One region of the Blautia sp. AF17-9LB genome, then DNA from elsewhere that is predicted to be linked to it. Evidence: riboswitches for the same ligand, from Rfam matches in the RefSeq annotation. Region 1 holds a riboswitch; the other holds the start of a gene.
What was found. A riboswitch is a leader RNA that binds a small molecule or an ion and turns the genes downstream of it on or off. The one in region 1 is predicted to bind cobalamin.

Region 1 (7,977 bases):
TGCTGACTTTGGGGGATGGAGACGTGAAGCGGTCTTTGGCAGCACCAGAAACGGGAGAGAAAACATCGGCTTGGGACTGTGTGCAGAAAGCGCGGAAAAAGGACCGACCGGTGGGAGAAGATTATATTCGGGAGCTGTTTCCTGATTTTATTGAGTTTCATGGTGATCGACTGTATGGCGATGATGCGGCGATCATCGGCGGTATTGCATCGTTTGACGGCACACCGGTCACGGTCATCGCCGAGGCGAAAGGCGCGGATACGAAAGAAAACATCCGCCGCAATTTCGGCATGCCGTCCCCGGAGGGCTACCGCAAAGCCCTGCGTCTGATGAAACAGGCCGAAAAATTCCACAGGCCTGTTATCTGTCTCGTAGACACCCCAGGCGCCTTCTGCGGAATGGAAGCCGAAGAACGCGGCCAGGGCGAGGCGATTGCGCGGAACCTGTATGAAATGTCAGCGTTAAAAACGCCGGTTCTTTCTATTGTCATTTCAGAAGGCGGCAGCGGCGGTGCACTGGCACTCGCCGTGGCGGATGAAGTGTGGATGATGCAGAATGCCATCTACTCCATCCTGTCGCCGGAGGGATTTGCAAGCATCCTGTGGAAAGACGGCAAACGCGCGCTGGAGGCCGCCGAGGTGATGAAGCTGACGGCGGGGGATTTGAAGGAACTGGGAATTGTAGAAGAGATTGTGGAAGAGCCGGGGGAGTTTACGGTGGACACAATGCCAGTGGTGTGTGAAGAATTGAGAGGCAAAATTCTGAGATTCCTGGAAAAGTATGAGAAGATGGATGGGGAAGAACTGGTAGAGGAGAGGTATCGGAGATTTCGGGATATGTGAAAAGAAGATTTTGACATATTCTGAAATGCATGATATTATGATATTGAAAAGAGTGCTACCGATAGACGGTTAGTCCATATTTATTGGTTTATGTAAAAATAGTCGCCAAAGTTTGCAGGACTGGGCGGCTATTTTTGTGATTTCGCAGTATCTTTGCCGAAGTTGTATCCAAGGCTAAAGCAGGTTAAGCCGAAACTTACAACTGCTATGAAGTCGATAATACTCATGGCTTAGCCCTCCTTTCCAAGGAATTCCCATATAAAGGGTTTCTATGTAATCGGAGAGTCACAGTCCCTCCGTAGAAGGACTAACCGCCTACCGTTATGGCAGCACCCGTATATTGAGTATAACATCAATGGATTGACGGATGAACTGAAGGCGCAGCGTCGCCCTCCGTGAGGGCGTGAGTTGAAATGATGCGTCCCCACACAACCGGCCCGATTCCTTTGTCGCCCTCCGTGAGTTGAATCTTCAAACATTGGCGGAATTATTTAGAGTATGATGTATCACACTTCGTGAGTTGAAATAACAGCAGTTATTCTGCAAGCAGAGGAGCGTTCTCTCAGGAGTGAAATGTGTTTGACATGAAAGTTAAATAATGTTAATCTATAACTAGCGTAAGCGACAACTAACCGCTCATGTATTCGCAAGAACCATGAGCGGCTATTTTTCTATTTTAATATTCGGTGAGAAAGGAGGAAAATTGTGAAGAGTCCATTTAAAATATTTTGGATCGTACTCGGCTTTCTGTGCCTGGGATTTGGCACCATCGGCATTGTGCTTCCGATTCTGCCGACAGTTCCATTCTATATGGCGACCCTGTTCTGCTTTGCGAAAAGTTCGGAACGGCTGCACAGCTGGTTTATTGGAACTCAATTATATAAGAAGCATCTCGACAGCTTCGTACAGCATCGGGCGATGACGGTAGGAACGAAATGTAAAATCATCGGGATGGTAACGGTTGTGATGGCGATCGGCTTTTTTGCTATGAAGAATGTGCCGATTGGAAGAATCTGTATTGCTGTGGTATGGATGTGCCATATTTTGTATTTCTTCCTGCGGGTCAAAACCGTAAAAATAGAAGATCATATCCTAGGAGAAACAAAATGAACAAAGTAGAAAAAAAGCGGCAGAAAGAACAGTACGTCGTGGAAGAGATGATCCGCCTGTACTGCCGGAAGAACCATGGAAAAGAGGGGCATGCATCCGGCGGAATGTGTCCGGAATGTCAGAAATTAGCGGACTATGCAAAACAGCGGAGCCAGAAATGTCCCTTCATGGAACAGAAAACATTCTGCGCAAACTGCAAAGTACACTGCTACAAGCCGGAAATGCGGGAAAAGATCCGCGCCGTTATGCGGTTTTCGGGGCCGAGGATGCTGCTGTATCATCCGATTTTAGCTATCTGGCATTTAATCTGCAGCATGAGAGAGAAGCGAAAAGCAAAAGCATAAAAGAGAGGTACTTATGATTAAAACAAGACTGGTGGGGCTGCTGTCCCACGCGAAAAAGTATATCGTGTACACGATTCTGTGGCAGTGGGCGGCGCTTCTGTCGCAGGTGATCGCGGTATTTACGGTCGCCGATCTGCTGGAACGGGTCGTGTATGGTGCGGTAACGGCAGCGGCTGTGAAACGGACGATTTTTACACTGGCAATTGTTGTTGTGATCCGCTTTTTCTGCGAGCGGATGGGCGCGCGGTCGTCGTATCTTGCGTGTGTGGATGTGAAACGGATTCTGCGTGAGAAAATTTATGAAAAAATGCTGAAGATCGGTGCATCGTACAGCGAGCAGGTGTCTTCCTCAGAGGTCGTACAGGTGTCCACCGAAGGTGTGGAGCAGCTCGAAACATACTTTGGAAAGTATCTGCCGCAGCTGTTTTACAGCCTGCTCGCACCGCTCACGCTGTTCGCCATCCTCTGCCGGGTGAGCTTGAAAGCGAGCATGGTCCTTCTGATCTGCGTGCCGCTGATCCCAGTTTCGATCGTAGTGGTACAGAAGATTGCGAAGAAGCTGCTGAACAAATATTGGAGTATTTACACAGGGCTCGGCGATTCGTTCCTTGAAAATCTGCAAGGCCTGACGACCTTAAAAATCTATCAGGCCGACCAGCAGAAAGCCGACGAGATGGATGTGGAATCCCAGAACTTCCGCCGGATCACGATGAAAGTTCTGACGATGCAGCTCAACTCAACGAGCGTGATGGACATCGTAGCATACGGCGGCGCGGCGGTTGGCATGGCGGTGGCGGTATCGGAATTTCTGAAAGGAAACCTCACCGTGTCCGGAACGCTCTGCATTGTGCTGCTGGCGAGTGAGTTTTTCCTGCCGCTGCGTCTGCTCGGATCGTTCTTCCACATCGCGATGAACGGCATGGCGGCGAGTGACAAGATTTTCAAAATCCTTGATCTGCCGGAGCCGCAGGCGGGAGAACGGACGCTGCCGGACGGACCGCTGGATGTTGTGTTGGAGGATGTGCATTTTTCCTATGAAGAAGACCGGGAAATCTTAAAAGGCATTGACCTTACACTCCCGGCGGGCAGTTTTGTATCGCTGGTCGGCGAATCCGGCTGCGGAAAGAGTACGATTGCGGGTATCCTTGCGGCAAAGAACCGTGGATATACAGGGCGCATCACCCTGGGCGGTGTGCCGCTCTCGGAAGTCGCTGAGACGGATCTGATGAAGCACGTTGTTCTGGTCCGCCACAACAGTTACTTATTTAAAGGAACCGTAGAAGAGAACCTGCGCATGGCGAAACCGGATGCGACGAAGGAGGAGATGGAGGCGGTTCTGCAGAAAGTCAATCTGCTGGGATTCTTACAGACACAGAACGGACTGCAGACAGGGCTTCTCGAAAAAGCAGGAAACCTCTCCGGCGGCCAGTGCCAGCGTCTTGTGATTGCGCGGGCGCTGCTTCGGAGCGACAGTGCGGTGTATATCTTTGATGAAGCCGCATCGAATATTGATGTCGAGAGTGAAGAGCTGATCATGAATGTGATTCATGAACTCGCAAAGACGAAAACGGTATTGCTGATTTCCCACCGCCTTGCGAACGTCGTACAGTCAGATCAGATTTATTTCCTGAAAAACGGTACCATCTGCGAGCGTGGAACGCATGCGGAACTGATGGAACAGAACGGCGCATACCGTCATCTGTACGACAGCCAGATGGTACTGGAAAACTATGGAAAGGAGGGGAATGCATGATGAACGAGAAGAAAAATACAGCAAAACGCAGAAGCGCCCTCCGGATTATGGGAAGCCTGATCGGGCTGGTGAAGCCATTGCTTCATATTATGATGGCGGCAATTATTCTTGGAACAATGGGATATTTATGTGCGATCTTCCTGACGATTCTGGCAGGACAGGTCATCGTGCATGGCTTACTGACGGGCGCGGCAGGGACGAGCCTTTCGGTGCAAAACATGTGGCTTGTACATACCCCGGTAAAAACGATACTCACGGTGATGATCGTGATCGCGGTGCTGCGCGGCATTCTGCATTATGCGGAGCAGTACTGCAACCACTTTATTGCTTTTAAACTGCTGGCGATCATCCGCCATAAAGTGTTTGCAGCTTTGCGGAAGCTCTGCCCGGCGAAGCTGGAAGGACGGGACAAAGGAAATCTGATTTCGATTATCACAACCGATATCGAACTTCTGGAAGTATTCTATGCGCATACGATTTCCCCGATTGCGATTGCAGCATTAACTTCTCTGATTATGGTATGCTTCATTGGAAGATACCATGTTCTGGCAGGGCTGCTTGCACTTGCGGCGTATCTGACGGTCGGCGTTGTGATCCCGATGTGGAACGGAAAGCGCGGAAGCCAGAAAGGAATGGAGTTCCGGACAGGCTTTGGCGAGCTGAACAGCTTCGTGCTGGATTCCCTGCGTGGCCTCGACGAGACGATTCAGTACGGACAGGGCGAAAAACGGAAAGAGCAGATGTCAGGGCGGTCGAAAGAACTGGCTTCTGTGCAGGAAAACTTAAGCCGCATGGAAGGCTCCCAGCGGTCTGTCACCAACATGGTGATTCTTCTGGCATCGTTCGGCATGCTGGCACTGACGATCTATCTTTACACGAAAGGCGGGATCGGATTTGAGGGAGTCCTGACCTGCACAGTCGCGATGATGGGTTCCTTCGGCCCGGTCGTGGCGCTGTCCAGCCTGTCGAATAACCTGAATCAGACGCTGGCAAGCGGCGAGCGTGTGCTTTCCCTTCTCGAGGAAGCGCCGCTGGTGGAGGAAATTCCGGGAGATGCGGCATCCGGCGGTGACCACGCATTTGCAGGAGCCGAGGCGCAGAATGTAACGTTTGCCTACGAAGACGAGACGATTCTGGATCAGTATTCGCTGAAACTGGAACCGGGAAAAATCACCGGCATCCACGGCGCGAGCGGTTCCGGAAAATCGACGATCTTAAAACTTCTGATGCGCTTCTGGGATGTCCAGACGGGGCGCGTTTCCGTGGACGGAGCCGATGTCCGCAAAATCCCGACAAAGCATCTGCGCGATATGGAAAGCTATGTGACGCAGGAGACACACCTGTTCCACGATTCGATTGCGAACAATATCGCTATTGCAAAACCCGGCGCGACGCGGGAAGAAATTATGGAGGCGGCGAAGAAGGTGTCCATACATGATTTCATCATGACACTGCCAAACGGCTACGACACCGAAGTCGGAGAACTCGGCGATACGCTGTCCGGCGGAGAAAAACAGCGGATCGGTATCGCGCGGGCATTCCTGCATGACGCATCCATGATCCTGCTGGACGAGCCGACATCGAATCTTGATTCCTTAAATGAAGGAATTATTCTGAAATCCCTGAAAGAATCGGCAGAAGAGAAAACCATTGTGCTCGTATCGCACAGAGTGTCCACGATGAACGTCGCGGATGTGGTATATGAAATGGAAAATGGCCGGATTTCCTGATTTTACAGCACTTGACAGAGAAAAGACGATGTGCTACACTAACAGTCGTTAAAGAAAAGACAATTAAATATCGATGTGTAAGGTGTCGGACATACGTGTCCGGTGAAAAGGGAAGCAGGTGTGAATCCTGCACGAACTCGTCACCGTATTTTGCAAGCAGGGGAATGATCCACTGGGAAACCGGGAAGGAGACCGATGCGCTGGAGTCAAATCCTGAAGCAATGAGCCGGGAGACCTGCCTTTCGCAGTACAGGAACGTTACGTTCGTGCCACGAGGAACTGGCAGTACAAAACAGGAAAGCGGACATTTGCCCCACAGCGGGTGAGATGGTTTTCTTTGTGATAAAAATACTGGAAGCCCCTCGTTGAAAAACGAAAGGGCTTCTTTCTATTTACGCGGGCAACGAGCCAAAGTCCGTGCTTGCACGAGACCTTAGCGACTGCCGCGATAACTTGAGAAACTCGCGGAGCGTGTTTCTCATAGTTTGAAATGTAAAACGTCCCCGATATTGGTTGTTGCAAAGATACCAGCAAATGGGAGGAAAACAAAAATGAAAAAGAAACTTGTAGTCGCTTTAATTTCAGCAGCTATGGTAACATCTATGCTCGGCGCATGCGGAAGCAGCAACGCATCCAGCAGCAGCGCAAGCAGCACAGCAACAAGCAGCGTAAGTGCATCTTCCGCATCTGAGGAAGACACCACAGCAGCAAGCAGCAGCGTAAGCGCATCTTCTGCATCTGAAGAGGTATCCGCAGATGCAGACCAGGAGGCAGCAGATAAAGTGGCAGCTTTGATTGACGCAATTTATGTACAGGAAAGAAATGATAACACCGACGAGCAGTGCAAAGAAGCAAAAGAGGCATGGGATGCCCTGACAGACGCACAGAAAGAACTCGTAGAAGGTGAGAACGCAGATCCGGATTACTTCGGAAGAGACACAGGGGATGCTTCCAAGGATGATCCGTTAAACGGAGACGAGATCGGCGAGAATGAGCTTCTGGTTGTAAGCTTTGGTACTTCCTTCAACGACAGCCGTGCTGAGGATATCGGAGGCGTTGAGAAAGCTCTGCAGGCTGCATATCCGGACTGGTCCGTAAGACGTGCCTTCACTGCACAGATCATCATCAACCATGTACAGGCCCGCGATGACGAGAAGATCGACAACGTAGATCAGGCACTGGAAAGAGCTGTAAGCAATGGCGTGAAAAAACTGATTATTCAGCCGACTCATCTGATGCACGGCGCAGAGTACGACGAGCTGAAAGAAGCAGTAGATAGCTATAAAGATAAATTTGAGTCCGTAACCATCGCAGAGCCGCTGCTTGGCGAGGTTGGAAGTGACGCTACCGTAATCAACGAGGACAAACAGGCCGTTGCAGAAGCAATCACGGCACAGGCAGTAAAATCTGCAAATTATGACAGTCTGGATGCAGCAGCAGAGGACGGCACTGCTTTCGTATTTATGGGACATGGTACTTCCCACAATGCAAAAGTAACTTACAGCCAGATGCAGACACAGATGGATACTCTTGGATACAAAAACGTATTCATCGGAACCGTTGAGGGCGAGCCGGAAGAGACCGCCTGCGAGAATGTGATCGAGGCAGTAAAAGCAGCCGGATACAAGAAAGTAATTCTTCGTCCGCTGATGGTTGTTGCAGGTGACCACGCAAACAACGATATGGCAGGCGAGGATGAGGATTCCTGGAAGAGCCAGTTTGAGGCATCCGGTGCATTCGATGAGATCAACACTCAGATCGAAGGTCTTGGAAGAATTGATGCTGTTGAGCAGCTGTATGTACAGCACACCAAGGCAGCTATGGACGGCAACGGCGTTCAGGACGATGCTGAATAATTAGGGGTTGTATTCCGAACGTAAAATAGAGTAAAATAAGATCCGGCAGTACGGCTGAAGAGACTCAGTGTGCTGTCGGATTTTAAGTTGAGCGGATGAAAAAGATCCGCTTCAAGGTGATACAAGGAGGAATTTTATTATGAGAAAAAAATTGGCAGTTCTTTTTCTTGGAGCAGCACTGACTGTATCCATGCTCGGCGCATGTGGCGGAAAGGATGCAGCGTCATCTTCTGCATCTGCAGTATCTGCGTCTTCTGCGGCAGACGCATCTTCCGCTTCTGTACAGGATGCATCTAAGGCAGAGAGCAGTACATCCACATCAGATGTTTCAGCAGAAAGCGC
Region 2 (7,977 bases), on a different contig from region 1:
GGTTAAAGAATTTTGAAAATGAAAAAGATCTCACAGAACTTTCTATTATTTATAGAAGAAAGTTTGTGAGATCTTTTTTTCAGCAGGGCGAACCGTTTACAGATATTTTTCTACGAGCGGAAACGGCAGAGGCCCGAGACGGAGCAGTTTTTCATGGAAACCGATCAATGAGAATGAGTCACCTTCCTGTTCCTGCACTTCCGAGAGGAGCTGTGAAAACGAGAGCGATCCGACACAGTATTTCAGATAGTTCGCCGGTGTCTCGAGAATATACTGATATAAAGAGGCAGCGGCCGACGCATCCGTGATGCCGAACTGCGCCAGAAAGGCTGACGCATCCGAGAGGAGCCATCCCTGGCTGTGGATTCCGAGATCCAGCAGCGAGCAGAGGGTAAGATGCACCGAGCGGTTCAGATACCAGAGACGGCAGAGCGCCTGCGTGTTTGCATCGAGATTACGTGCGGCGTAGCGGCAGGCATATGATTCAACGTAAGTTGCCCATCCTTCCACATAACCCGACGGCGCGTAGAGACGGCGGATCAGAAGCGGGTCGGAGCGCGAGAACGAGACGGTCTGGTACAGATGGCCGGGAAAGCCCTCGTGGGCAAGTGTGGAATACAGCTCGATGCCGGTCATCTCATCCGCGGGATTCAGGTAAATGGAGTTGGGTGAATTGACATCGGCGGGCGGTGTGAGATAAAAGGCGGGGCTTAAAAAATCCTTGAGAGAGTCATCCACGGTCTTTACTTCGTATGCGATACCCGAAAGAACGGGAAAATCTTCAGAAACGGCATTCTGCAGATCGGCAAGCATTTCCTCCGGCGTGGAGAACGGCAGCACGAGCGCCTGCTCTGAGAGGGAGAGCGACGGATTCTGATCGAGAATGATCTGCATTTCGGCACACTGGTCCGCAAGCTGCTGTGTTAAAAGGCGGGTCAGCTCCTCCGGTGAAGCGTCAACACCGACGCGGCTGCGGAGAAGATACGCATAGTAGGAAAGTCCGTCTTCCTGCCGGGAAAGACCGCCGGCGTTCTGCGTTCCTTTGCCGCAGAGTGAAGAAAGCGCATCGGAAAGAGAGCGGTAGGCGGGAAAAACACAGGAGGTAAGGAGTTTTTCATGCGTCTGCAGACAGAGATTCCTTTCCGCCTCAGAAAACAGTGAAGACGCCTGCAGTTTATTCTGAAAAACGGTGTGGAGCAGATGGCTTTCCGGTGTATCCGCGTCGGCGAGAAAAGCACTGCACTGGCGGATAATGCCATCGACCGCAAGGTCATTCTGAAACACGCCCTGCCGGGATTTTTCCTGCTCGAGTGCGATGAGGTCGGAGAAATAGCGCGGGAGATCCTGCAGAAGATGGAGGTAATCGGCGATATCCTGCTGTGTGCGGAACGGGTACTCTGCGAGCAGAATGGGAAGCTGTGCCTGAATCCCGAGCGACGGACCGAGCGGTTCCGCAAGAAGGCTGGTGCTGCCCGGCATTTTCTCGCAGTCCAGCTCGTAGAGCAGAAGATCGAGCGTGATCTGATTTTCCGCGGAGAGGCGGTTGCGATGAAAGGATGTGAGCGTTGTTTCCACACTCTGCAGCAGGGCATCATATGAGGTGCGGTCAGGGATGGAAACCGTGCCGAACGAGGCGGTGCCGGGGGCAATTCCGCGGGAAGCCGGATCAGCGAGGGTATAGTGGAGCGTGATGGCAGAAGAGGTTACCTCGGAGTGGAACCGTTCCTCCACATACGCGGAAAACCGGCGGTTCTCACCAGGGGAAAAGAACGGGGAAAAATACCAGAACAGCAGGGCGAAAAGAAGTCCGCCGCACAGAAGCAGAGGGAACAGGATGCGGCGGTGCAGAGAAGCTGGTTTCATAGAATAGGCTCCGGTGCGGACAGTTATCATAAAGTATGAAAAAAATGCTGATTTTATGCGCTTTTTCCGTGGCCTTTCATTTGACTTTCCAAAACGGCTTTGCTATAATCAGTAACGAATGAAATAAGGGACTTTTCAGTGCGGAACGGATTTGAAAAAGAATCCGCGAAGATAAAAGGGAATCAGGTGGAAATCCTGAGCGATCCGGTCACTGTAAGCAGGGAGTGTTAGCTGCAGAAATGCCATTGTGCGAAACGCATGAGAAGGCGCGGCTGCCGTGAAGATCTGCGAGTCAGGAAACCTGCTGGAAAGGTTAGTGAATCGCTTCCGATGAAAGCATATATTCATGGAAAGATGTACGAAGCAAAATCGGACATCTGCTTTTTTGTCGCCATGCGTCCGAAAAAGAGCTCCGGTGGAGAAACTCTTTTGCAGAAAAAGCAGATGTCTGTTTGTCTTTTCGCAGAAAAAATGTGTCCTCAAAAACAAGATTACTTGCAGGGAGACATCATTGACGGGGACAGGCACCGCCCAGCTGCCTGAAAAAGTCAGACGGAATCCGGAGCAGATGCGCGAAGGATATCCGAAGAAAAGGAGAAGTTATGAAAGGAAATTCAAGCAAATTTCTGGCACTGCTGTTGTCGGCGTCCATGATCATGAGCCCGACTGCCAGCGTATTAGCAGATACGCAGGAAAAAGCAGCACAGACAGAAAGCAGCGCAGCCGCAGAGGAAGCGCTGCAGAGCGAAGAAACAGCAGAGACGGCAGAACCGGAAACAACACCGGCAGAAACCGAGAGCAGTGAAAGCACTGCAGAGACTCCGGCAGAAGAGCCGACGGAAACACCGGTTGCGCCTGCAGAGGATCAGACACCGGCAGGATCTGACGAGACCGAGACACCATCTGCAGATGAGGATGCTTCGGAAGATACTGCAGAGGACACTGCAAAAGACGGTGAAGAGACTGCCGATACCACAGAAAAAGAGCCGGAAGCAGCAGATGAGACTTCCAAGGATGCTAAAAAAGAAACACCGGCAAAAGAAGAAACCAAAGATGCTGTAAAAGAGAATACCAGTCCGGCGGCAGAACAGCCGAAAACGGAAGTAAAAGAAACAACCAAAAATGAGGCATCCAATACAGCCGAGGAGAAAGAAACAAAAGCAGCGGAAGCAGCAAAACCGGCAGATGGTGAGTATGAGACTTCTGCAGAAGCAACCGGAAGCATGTTCCGTGTGATTTCTTCCAGACTCATCGTAAAAGATGGAAAACTGAAAGCATCCATTCTGCTGAGTGGAACCGGCTATGATTACCTGTATACGGGAACAGCAGCAGAAGCTGCCGCAGCAGATGAAAAGAGCTGGATTGCTCCGACAGGAAGCGAAACCTATACGGATACGAAGACCGGTGCAGAAAAGACCGGATATCGTTTTGAAATTCCGGTGGAAGAGCTTGACAAACAGATGGATGTTGCCGTTCGCTCAGCCAAGAAAAAAACATGGGCTGATAAAACTGTTACGATCCACAGCACCGCTGCAATCCCGACCGTAACCCCGGAACCGACCGAGCCCCCGGCCCCGAGTGAAACACCAGGCGATGATTCTTCCGAGACACCAGTCAGCGTAGAAGCACCTGTTGTAAAGGACAACGGTCAAGCATTCAAAATGTTCCTCATCTCTGAGGCAACCATGATCAACAAGGGCGACAAACTTGTTCTTACCCTGAAAACAAACAACACATCGTTTGATAAACTGTATTTTGGAAATAATGATGACCTTGCAAAAGCACCGGTTATTCAGGGAATGCAGGAAGCAAACGACGGTTTTTCCTTTGCGTTTGAAGTAGATGCTGACAAAGCCGGCACAACCGTTCCGATTGTTCTTGGAAAGAAAGACGGAACCTGGTATACGAAACAGCAGCTTTACTTTGTGATTCCGGGAACGAAAACACCAGATGTTACACCAACCCCGGAACCGACCGTAACCCCGGAACCGACTGAGATCCCGGCACCAACCGCAACGCCGACCCCGGAGCCATCTAAAGTTCCAAATGGCATTTACAGCGGAACCGCCGAGACGGGTGCTCAGATGTTCAAAGTAGTGGCTGTGGAGCTGACCGTAAAAGATGGTGATATGAAAGCTAAGATCACCTTAAGCGGTGTTGCTTATGACTACCTGTATATGGGAACTCCGGAAGAGGCAGCTGCTGCAGATAAGAGCGCATGGATCGCGGGCATCGGAACAGCGGATTATACGACCGATGACGGACAGACCAAAACCGGAATGCAGTATGAAATCCCGGTAGCAGCACTTGATCAGCCGCTTACCGTTGCATCCCATTCTGAAAAACGGGACAAATGGTATGCAAGAACCATCACCATCGCATCAGCAAGTCTGAAAAAGACCTCAGATCTTCCGGCAGATGAGACAAACAAAATTGCAGACGGTATCTACGAAGCAACTGCTGAGACTGGTGCAGCAATGTTTAAAGTAGTCAAAGTAAAACTGACTGCAAAAGATGGAAAAATGACAGCACTTATCACCTTAAGCGGAGCAGGTTACAATTACCTGTATCTGGGAACAGCAGCAGATGCAGCAGCAGATAAGAGTGCATGGATTGCATCCAAAGGAAAAGGTGAGTACACCTTAAACGGCGAGACAAAAACAGGACTGCAGTTTGAAATTCCGGTAGAAGCACTGGATCAGGGCCTGGCAGTGGCAGCTCACGCAGTAAAGAGCGGCAAATGGTTTGACAGAACCATCACGATCGCATCCTCCAGCCTGAAAAAGACCGGAGATCTGCCGTCGGATGATTCCAACGATCCGAAACCAACCCTCGTTCCGACCAAGACCCCAACCGTATCTCCATCCGAGACACCGGTTGTAAAACCGACCAGCACTCCGACTCCGGCACCGACCCAGAAACCGGCCGATACCAAACCGGAGCAGGAATCCAAATATGAGTCTGACTTAAGCGGCGGCACATCCAAAGTAGACAGTGCAACCACACTGGCAGACGGCGTTTACACACCAGACGGATTCTCCTTCTCCGGCGGATCCGGAAAGGTAACCATCTCCTGCAGCAAGATTACTGTAACGAACGGACAGGCTTATGCAACGATCGCATTCAGCAGTCCGTACTACGGATATGTAAAAGCAAACGGAAATAAATACATGGCAAATGTCAGCGGCGGAAGCAGCATCTTCACCATTCCGGTTGAGCTGAACAAGAACAATACCATCATCGGTATGACCACCAGAATGTCCGTTGCCCATGAGATTTCCTACAACATCTTCATCTCCCTGGCAGCAGCAAAGAAGGGCGGCAGCACTTCTTCCAGCACAGGATTTGTAAAAGCAGACGGAACAATCTCCACGATCAGCACCGATAACTCCAAGTTGGATACCACCGCTCCAGAGATCATGGGACTGGAATACAAAGCAGAGACAAAACTTGCTTACGCAGAGTACTTCAAGATGTATCATTACGACGAAGGCATCACCCTGCTGGAGATCGATATGACAAAAGATACCGAGCGTGATCCGGAGAAACAGAACGAGGACGACAAGAAAGCAGAAGATACCGATACCGCAGCAGCGGAGGATACCGCAGCAGCAACCGACGAGGAAGAAGCGGCAGCAGCATCCGATTCCAAAAAGACCAGCACTGAGAAAGCGAAAGATCTGACCGAAAAGACAAAAGAGCTGTACGAAGGCAATGTTGTCAAATATCTGATCGTTCCGAAAGATGTTGAGATTCCGGCAGGACTGGACAAAGATATGATCGTGATCCAGCTTCCGGTTGAGAAAACATACGTAGCATCTGAGGATGCCCTGAAACTTCTCGATGAGCAGTTAGACGCAGCAGAGAGCATCAAAGCAGTCGGCATGGAGCAGAAAGACTGCCAGATCGAAAACATTGCAAAAGCAATGGAAGACAAAAAAATCTCCTTCGACGGAGCATTCGATGATCTGGACTACAAAGCTCTGGTAAAAGACGAAATCGATTTTGCAATTCTTCCGTCTGAGTTCCTTCCGGGAAATGCAAAAGATGAGGAAGATGCTGATGCAGCCGACGAGACCGCAGATACCAAAGCTGAGGATCAGAAGGACGATAAAGACGATAAGACAACGGATGAGAAAGCAGACGAAGACAAGACTACGGAAGAACTTCTGAAAGAGGAAAATGAGCGTCTGTCCGACACCGCAGAGCGTCTGGCAACCCTGACCATTCCGATGCTGGTTGACCGTTCCGCAGACGAGAAGACCGATCTTGCGAAAGCAGAGTGGCTGAAAGTCTACGGCGTGATCTTCGGATGCGAGGATCAGGCAAACGAGCTGTTCCAGCAGATGGTAAAGGCAGAAGAGAATAAATAAGTACAATAATTTGCAGCAAAAAATGAGAAAGGGCTGCTGCCGTATGGCAGCGGCTTTTTCTTTCAGAAAGGAATATCAAATGACAGGAAAAAACGAAAGAAAGCTGAAAAAATGGGCCGCACTTTTTCTTGCAGCAGCGATGTCACTGACGGCCTGCGGCAGCACCGCATCAACGGGAAGCAGCACATCGTCCGCGTCGGGCACTTCGGCAGTTTCTGAGAGCAGCACATCCACAGCATCCGCAGCAGACGTTTCCGAAAGCCAGACGGAGAGCACATCCGTCTCGGAAAGTACGGCTGAAAGTGAAAGCACCTCCGAAGCCACTGCTGCGAGCAGCACCTCCGGGAGTGATACCGCATCCGCGGATGGTTTCGCAACGACAGACGATGTCAGCGACGCACCGGACATCACCGGAATCACCATCGAGAGCAAGATGGTCCTGAATTACGCGGAGTGCTTTAACGTATACTACTGCACAGACGGCTATAAACTGATCGATGTCAAAGACGGCGCGCAGTATCTGCTCGTCCCGGACGGAAAAGAGGCGCCGGATGACCTCGATTCCGACGTAATTGTAATCCATCAGCCGCTGGAACGCATCTACATGGCAGCAACCTCTCCGATGGCGCTGTTCGATGCCATCGACTCCCTCGATACGATTCGTCTCTCCGGTGAAACCGCAGACAACTGGTACGTACAGGATGCCGTTGACGCGATGAATGCCGGAACGATGATCTTCGCCGGAAAATACAGTGAGCCGGATTACGAACTTCTGGTCAGTGAGAACTGTGATCTGGCCATTGAATCCACGATGATCCTCCATTCCCCGAAGGTACAGGAGATGATCGAGATGCTCGATATTCCGGTCTTCATCGACCGTTCCAGCTACGAATCCCAGCCTCTTGGCAGAACCGAATGGATCAAACTCTACGGTGCCATGCTGGACAAAGAGGAGGAGGCAGCCGACTTCTTTGCAAATCAGGCAAGTGTTGTGGAAAATCTGAAGGATTTCCAGAATACCGAAAAAACGGTCGCTTTCTTCTATATTAATACGAGCGGAGCTGCCGTTGTGCGGAACCCGGAGGACTACATTTCCAACATGATCGAGCTTGGCGGTGCGCGCAACGCCTTCCGTGATCTCCAGGACGACAGCGGAAAAACATCCGTGCCGATCACGATGGAGCAGTTCTACGATACGGCCGAAGATGCGGACTACCTGATCTACAACGCAAGCATCGATTCCACCGTCAAAACCCTGGACGACCTGCTGGCAAAGGATTCCATGTTTGCCGATTACAAAGCAGTCAAAGAGGGCAACGTCTGGACAACCGAGAAATCCATGTATCAGGCAACCGATAAAATTGCACAGTTTACCAACGACATTAACCTTCTGGTAACGGGCGGCGATCCGGATCAGATGGTATTCTTAAGAAAATTATCCTGATGGAGGAACGTATGTCAGAGAAAAAAAATATGACAGGAAAAGAGAACAGTTTCCATATGGAAAACTTCCGGCGCCGTTCGCGGTATGCCGCTGTGTTCCTGGTGCTGATTCTGGCGTTCGCCGCCATCACCGTGCTGAATATCAATTCCGGAAACGTAAATATTTCGATTCCGGAAATTTTCCGGATTCTGCTGCGGCGGACCGGAGAGGGGAAAGCGTACAATATTATCTGGAAAATCCGCCTTCCGCGTATTCTGATGGCGGCAATCCTGGGCGGTGCTCTGTCCCTGTCGGGCT

Region 2: linked by a shared signal. The riboswitch ahead of DWX00_RS18100 (hypothetical protein) and the one ahead of DWX00_RS08960 (sirohydrochlorin cobaltochelatase) in region 1 are both predicted to bind cobalamin.

The regions. Positions count from the first base shown of each region.
Region 1 covers NZ_QUGU01000007.1:31,456-39,432, forward strand. The annotation lists gene DWX00_RS08935 (acetyl-CoA carboxylase carboxyltransferase subunit alpha) at 1-842, shown strand, start outside; gene DWX00_RS08940 (YbaN family protein) at 1,548-1,952, shown strand; gene DWX00_RS08945 (nitrous oxide-stimulated promoter family protein) at 1,949-2,296, shown strand; gene DWX00_RS08950 (ABC transporter ATP-binding protein/permease) at 2,310-4,049, shown strand; gene DWX00_RS08955 (amino acid ABC transporter ATP-binding/permease protein) at 4,049-5,779, shown strand; cobalamin riboswitch at 5,843-6,036, shown strand; gene DWX00_RS08960 (sirohydrochlorin cobaltochelatase) at 6,331-7,635, shown strand; gene DWX00_RS08965 (hypothetical protein) at 7,775-7,977, shown strand, end outside.
Region 2 covers NZ_QUGU01000023.1:43,971-51,947, reverse strand. The annotation lists gene DWX00_RS18110 (polysaccharide deacetylase) at 1-6, shown strand, start outside; gene DWX00_RS18105 (DUF885 domain-containing protein) at 97-1,863, opposite strand; cobalamin riboswitch at 1,983-2,186, shown strand; gene DWX00_RS18100 (hypothetical protein) at 2,466-6,236, shown strand; gene DWX00_RS18095 (ABC transporter substrate-binding protein) at 6,316-7,680, shown strand; gene DWX00_RS18090 (FecCD family ABC transporter permease) at 7,692-7,977, shown strand, end outside.